DNA from 2 places in the Ramlibacter sp. G4-7 genome. Region 2 is predicted to be linked to the other one. Evidence: predicted binding sites of a transcription regulator. Region 2 holds the regulator's gene; the other holds the start of a gene.
What was found. The regulator HrcA, encoded in region 2, represses chaperone genes, less so after heat shock. The targets are predictions, from matches to a motif close to TTAGCACTCNNNNNNNNNGAGTGCTAA.
Positions count from the first base shown of each region.

Region 1: the regulator HrcA is predicted to act here: its motif matches at 2,068-2,094, upstream of groES (co-chaperone GroES).

Region 1 is NZ_JBYNTT010000034.1:247-3,654, forward strand. Features, by position in the region: gene groL (chaperonin GroEL) at 1-1,643, opposite strand, end outside; gene groES (co-chaperone GroES) at 1,686-1,976, opposite strand; gene AC3EGR_RS25275 (DUF748 domain-containing protein) at 2,215-3,408, opposite strand, start outside.
Region 2 is NZ_JBYNTT010000008.1:143,947-147,354, reverse strand. Features, by position in the region: gene AC3EGR_RS13030 (NAD kinase) at 1-841, opposite strand, end outside; gene hrcA (heat-inducible transcriptional repressor HrcA) at 891-1,892, shown strand; gene AC3EGR_RS13020 (hypothetical protein) at 2,058-2,798, shown strand; gene AC3EGR_RS13015 (hypothetical protein) at 3,019-3,258, shown strand; tRNA gene AC3EGR_RS13010 (tRNA-Ile) at 3,303-3,379, shown strand.

The DNA.
Region 1 (3,408 bases), on a different contig from region 2:
ATGTCCATGCCGCCCATGCCACCCATGCCGCCGCCCATGCCGCCCGGCATGGCCGGAGCGTCGTCCTTGGGCGCTTCCGCGACCATGGCTTCGGTGGTCAGCATCAGGGACGCGACCGACGCGGCGTTCTGCAGCGCGGTGCGGGTCACCTTGGTCGGGTCCAGGATACCCATCTCGATCATGTCGCCGTAGGTATCGTTGGCGGCGTTGAAGCCGTAGTTGCCCTTGCCGCCCAGCACGGCGTTGACCACCACGCTCGGCTCGCCGCCGGCGTTGCCGACGATCTCGCGCAGGGGAGACTCGACCGCCTTGAGCACCAGCTTGATGCCGGCGTCCTGGTCGGCGTTGTCGCCCTTGATGGCGCCAGCAGCCTGGCGGGCACGCAGCAACGCCACGCCGCCGCCGGCCACGATGCCTTCTTCCACGGCAGCGCGGGTGGCGTGCAGCGCGTCTTCGACGCGCGCCTTCTTTTCCTTCATTTCCACTTCGGTCGCGGCACCGACCTTGATCACCGCAACGCCGCCGGCCAGCTTGGCCACGCGCTCCTGCAGCTTCTCACGGTCGTAGTCGGACGTGGCTTCCTCGATCTGCACGCGCACCTGCTTGACGCGCGCTTCGATGTCGGCAGCGGCGCCGGCGCCGTCGATGATGGTGGTGTTTTCCTTGCCCACTTCGATGCGCTTGGCCTGGCCCAGGTCGGCCAGCGTCACCTTTTCCAGCGTCAGGCCGACTTCTTCCGAAATCACCTTGCCGCCGGTCAGGATGGCGATGTCTTCCAGCATGGCCTTGCGGCGGTCGCCGAAGCCCGGAGCCTTGACGGCCACGACCTTGAGGATGCCGCGGATGGTGTTGACCACCAGCGTGGCCAGCGCTTCGCCTTCGACTTCTTCCGCGATGATCAGCAGCGGGCGGGAAGCCTTGGCCACTTGCTCGAGCACGGGCAGCAGGTCACGGATGCTGGAAACCTTCTTGTCGTACAGCAGCACGAAGGGGTTGTCCAGGAGCGCGCTCTGCTTCTCGGGGTTGTTGATGAAGTAGGGGCTGAGGTAGCCGCGGTCGAACTGCATGCCTTCGACGACATCCAGCTCGTTGTCCAGCGACTTGCCGTCTTCGACGGTGATCACGCCTTCCTTGCCGACCTTGTCCATCGCGTCGGCGATGATCTTGCCGATCGATTCGTCGCTGTTGGCGGAGATGGAGCCGACCTGCGCGATTTCCTTGGAGGTCGTCGTGGGCTTGGAGGCCTTCTTCAGCTGCTCGGTCAGGGCCAGGACGGCCTTGTCGATGCCGCGCTTGAGGTCCATCGGGTTCATGCCGGCGGCCACGTACTTCATGCCTTCGCGCACGATGGCCTGGGCCAGCACGGTGGCGGTGGTGGTGCCGTCACCGGCGTTGTCGCTGGTCTTGGAAGCGACTTCCTTGACCATCTGCGCGCCCATGTTCTGCAGCTTGTCCTTCAGCTCGACTTCCTTGGCCACGGACACGCCGTCCTTGGTCACGGTGGGGGCGCCGAAGGAGCGCTCGAGCACCACGTTGCGGCCCTTGGGGCCGAGGGTCACCTTGACCGCGTTGGCCAGGATGTTCACGCCTTCGACCATGCGGTGGCGCGCGTCAGCGCCGAAAACCACGTCTTTAGCAGCCATGTTGTTTACTCCGGATATTCAGTGGATGGGGGTGCGAAGGGATCAGCGCTCGACGACCGCGAACAGGTCGTCTTCCTTCATGACCAGCAGTTCGTCGCCGTCGACCTTGACGGTCTGGCCGCTGTACTTGCCGAACAGCACGCGGTCGCCGACCTTGACGTTCAGGGCGATCAGCTCGCCCTTGTCGGTCTTGCGGCCGGGGCCGATGGCCAGCACTTCACCCTGGTCAGGCTTCTCGGCGGCGTTGTCGGGGATCACGATGCCCGAGGCCGTCTTGGTTTCTTGTTCGAGGCGCTTGACGATCACGCGATCGTGCAGGGGGCGAAGTTTCATTGCATCTCCTTCATCGGATACAGGGGGACATCAAAAAGCGCCAACTAAGTTAGCGCTAGTTAACTTGACGTGGAGGGCGCCAGCTCTGCTGCTAGCACTCAACTCCAACGAGTGCTAATGATAAGGGAAGTCCTGTCAGTTTCAAGCGGGGCGGCATGTCGTCGGCCGCCTACAGCGCATTTGCGGAGTATTTCCCCGCTGAAAACGAGAACTTTCGAACGCAGCGGGAGGGGCTGCCTCAGCGGGACAGGCCCGAGGTACGCACTCCCGTGGCCGGTGCGGCGCCGGCGCCCAGCGCGAACCCGCTGCCGACCAGCTTGTCGCGCACGGGCTGCGGGTGCGGGGCGGCGACGGCGACCCGGGACGCATCCAGCCCGGCTTTGACGATCTCGCCCCGCAGTGCGTCGGCGCGCGCCTGCGCCAGTTGCAGCAGCGCCTCGTCGCTGACCGGCACCTTGCGGGTGAGTTGCTGCAGCAGTTCGGTGTGAAAGGGCGAGGCGGGTCCCTCGCTGCGCGACTTGAAGCGTCGGCCCAGGCGTTGCACGAACTCGCTGTCCATCGCGCGCGCGGCAGCGCCCGCGTTCGGGTCCTTGTAGCCGGCCCGCAGCTTGTCGTATTCGGCCTGGCCGACGCTCCTGGCGTAGCGGTCCTCCAGCCAGGTCTGGACCTTGGAGACGTTGACGTCCACCGGCCCCGGCGGTTCACCCGCGGCCAGCTGCACGCCCGCCGCCGCGGCAGCCTCGCGCCGCATCGCCGCGTCCTGCAGCGCGTGGCGGTCGGCCTCGGGATCGAAGCCCGGCTCGATCGTGACCGTGAGCGCCGGCCGCTTCGCCAGCGCGTCGGCCAGCACCTTGAGCTTCTCCTGCTCCGGCGGCAGCAGGGCGCTGCTGCCCGGGTCGAATCCGGCCGATTCGAAGTTCTCGCTGTTCCCGCCCAGGAGTCCCGCCAGCGCACGGAAGGGCGCCGTCACGATCTTGGTCAGCACGTTGACGATCGCCTTCCACACGACGGCGCCGTAGCTGAACTGCGGATCGTCCAGGTTGCCGGACACGGGCAGGTCGAGGTCGATGACGCCGTTGCTGTCCTCCAGCACCGCGATGGCGAGGTCCAGCGGCAGCTTCATCGCCCCCGGGCTGTCCACCGCCTCGCCCAGTTTCAGCCTGGTGACGACGAACTTGTTGGTGCCCGCCAGTTGCCGCTGCTGGATCCTGTATTGCAGGTCGACCGAGAGGCGGCCCGACTCGATCCTGCGGCCCGCGAACTTGCCGGAGTAAGGTGTCAGCCGCGTCATCTCCAGGTTGCGGAAGGCCATGTCCACGTCGGTGAACTCGCTCGCGCGGAACGGCTGGAGCGAGCCGCGGATGCGGGCCGAGCCGAACTCGTCCACCTTGCCATCCAGCTCGATCCGGGCGACCGAGGCGGGGTCCGTGGA
Region 2 (3,408 bases):
AACCCCTGGGATGCAGGAATCGTACCTTGTGCTGCGAGCGCCGCACGGTGATGCGGTCACCGTGCAACAGTGAAGCGAGCGACTGCATGTCGAAATTGGCGCTGGCATCGCGCCCGGCCACCAACTCGATGGCGATCTCCACCCCGTCGGGCAGCACGATGGGCCGGTTCGACAGCGTGTGCGGCGCGATGGGAACCAGCACCCAGCCGGGGGTCGAAGGGTGCAGCAGCGGGCCGCCGGCCGACAGCGCGTACGCCGTCGACCCCGTGGGCGAGGCGACGATCAGGCCGTCGGCGCGCTGGTTGGCGACGAAGTGGCCGTCGACCTCGACCCGCAGTTCCACCATGCCGGAGGTGGCGCCGCGGTTCACGACCACGTCGTTCATGGCCAGCGCGTCGAACACCACCTGCTCGTCCCGGATCACCCTGGCGTGCATCAGCGAGCGCTGGTCCTCCTCGTACTCGCCCGCCAGCATGGGCGGCAGCACGTTGCGGTACTGGTCCAGCGCGATGTCGGTGATGAAGCCCAGGCGGCCCTGGTTGATGCCGATGAGGGGCACGCCGTGGCGCGCGAGCTGCCGCCCTATCCCCAGCATCGTGCCGTCGCCGCCCACGACCAGGCCCAGGTCGCACTGGGTGCCGATCGCAGCGACTTCCGCGGTGGGGTAGCTGGTGAGGCCGATGAGTGCGGCGGTGTCGCGTTCCACCACCACCTCGCAGCCCTGGGATGTCAGGAAATTCGCAATGTCTTCCAGCGCACTGCGGGTTTGTGCCGCCACGGCAGGGGCCACGGAGGCGTGGTACTTGCCGATCACGGCGACCTGCCGGAAGATCGATTTCATTCGCAAATTACATCATTAAAATCGCTGGGCAGTCCCCTTCCTTCCAATGATGCTCGACGACCGCGCCAAGGTGTTGCTCAAAGCCCTGATCGAGCGCTATATCGCCGAGGGGCAACCCGTGGGTTCGCGCACGCTGTCGCGCGCCTCGGGCCTGGAGCTGTCGCCCGCCACCATCCGCAACGTGATGTCGGACCTGGAGGAGCTCGGGCTGGTCGCCAGCCCGCACACTTCCGCCGGCCGCATCCCCACCGCGCGCGGCTACCGGCTGTTCGTGGACACGATGCTCACGGCGCGCCGGGACGATTTCGCGACGCCCTCGCTGCCCCCGGACCAGCCGCAGAAGGTGATCGCGCATGCGGCGCACATGCTGTCGAGCCTCTCGCAGTTCGTGGGCGTGGTGGTGGCACCGCGGCGCAGCTCCGTGTTCCGCCACATCGAATTCCTGCGCCTGGCGGAGCGGCGCTTCCTCATCATCATCGTCTCGCCCGAGGGCGACGTGCAGAACCGGGTGGTGCATACCGCGGCGGACTACACGCAGTCGCAGCTGGCCGAAGCGGCCAACTACCTCAATGCGCATTACGCGGGCCTCACCATCGAGGAGGTGCGCGAGCGGCTGAAAGGCGAGGTGGAGCAGCTGCGCGGCGAGATCGCCACGCTGATGCAGACCGCGGTGGAGGCGAGCTCCGAAGCGCTGACCCAGGAGCAGGACGAGGTCGTGATCGCCGGCGAGCGCAACCTGCTCGCGGTGAGCGACTTCGCCAGCGACATGACGCACCTGCGGCACGCCTTCGAGCTGTTCGAACAGAAGACCCAGCTCATGCGCCTGCTCGATATCTCCAGCCAGGCCGACGGCGTGCGCATCTTCATCGGCGGCGAGAGCCAGATCGTGCCGTTCGAGGAGCTCTCGGTGGTGAGCGCGCCCTACGAGGTGGACGGGCAGGTGGTGGGGACGCTGGGCGTCATCGGGCCCACCCGGATGGCCTACGACCGCATGATCCAGATCGTCGACATCACCTCGCGGCTGGTGAGCAATGCGCTGAGCCACAAGTGATGGTGTCGGCTGCGCCACGCGCCTTAGTGCTTCCGCACGCGTCCTCACGGTAATTCTCCGCACGCCTGTCCACTGGCGTGCATCCCCGCCACGCTCGTCACATGCGCGCTTGACGGCCGAGCAACGTGCTATGACACTGGCTTCGTTTTTACAACAAGAAACATTATGTCCTTGCGATCCATGCGCGCCGCGGCAACCGGCGCCCTCCTGGCAGCTCTCCTCGCCGGCTGCGGCGGCGGGGACGAAGCGCCGGCGTCCGCCACCAACGTCTGGTGGGGCACCACCGCCTCCGGCCGCGACCTCGGGGGCGTGACCCTCGCCGACGGCTCCTATTACCTGCTGTACTCCTCGACGACCGACGCCAACACCGTGGGCGGCGCGATCCAGGGCACGGCGACGATCACCGGGGAGTCCTTCGCCTCCTCCGACGCCCTGGACTTCAGCGCCGAAGGCGCGGGAATCCGGCCGTCGACCGTGGCAGCCCTCCTGAAGTCCGGCTCCCTGGCCGGCACCGTGACCACGACCGCCACCGGTGCGACCCTGAGCTTCCAGACCCGCACCTACGATCCGGGCTGGGGCGCCTCCGTGCCCAGCCTGCAGCGCCTGGCCGGCTCCTACAACGGCACCGCCGGGTTCGCGCTCGGCGTGCGTCCGGCCGTCTTCACGGTGACGGAAAGCGGTGCCGTGACCAGCACCATCAACGGCTGCGCCATCACCGGCACGGCCAAGCCCCGCACCGACGGCAATGCCTACGACCTGAACATCGCCTTCGGCGGCGCCCCCTGTGCGCTCCCGGGCCTGGCGTTCGCGGGCATCGCCTACATCCGCATCGACAACGGCCGGCTGTACGCGGTCGCCCGCAACGCGGCCACCAAGCAAAGCGTCATCTTCAGCGGCGCGAAGTAAGCACGCCGGGCCCGACGTCTTCGACACGCGGGCATCCAGTTCCTCGCGCGCGGCCTGCAGGCCGCGACTCCGGGGCCGCCCGACGCCCGTGACCCCGGTCCTGAGGCGTCGGGCGATCGTCGCGCATGGCGACTTTTGCACACATGCCCCGCACTTCCGTGCAGCAGCCGGCGGCGTCCTACGCCGGCTTGTCCGCAGCCGGGGGTGAAATTGCCGGCACATGGTCGAGCCCAAGAAGTACACCGAGTGGCTGCAGGTGCACCGGCGCCTGCTGGAGCAGGAGCGCGCGTTTGCCCGTTCCCGCGAAGCGATGGCCCGCGGCGAGCGCGTCGACGCGGAGATGGTGTCCATCCAGCAGTCGGAGATCCGGGCGCTGCGCGCACTTTCACGCGCACTCATCCGCAGGTCGCTCCCACCGACGGAGCATCCCGGGCAAGGACAAGGCAAGGAACGACGCTGACGCGTCGGGGGCCTGGCGGGGCGCGGCCAATACAATGCCCGAGGGGGCCGTTAGCTCAGTTGGTTAGAGCAGGGGACTCATAATCCCTTGGTCGCTGGTTCGAGCCCAGCACGGCCTACCAGTTCTTCTCTCGCAACGCTGCTATAAAAG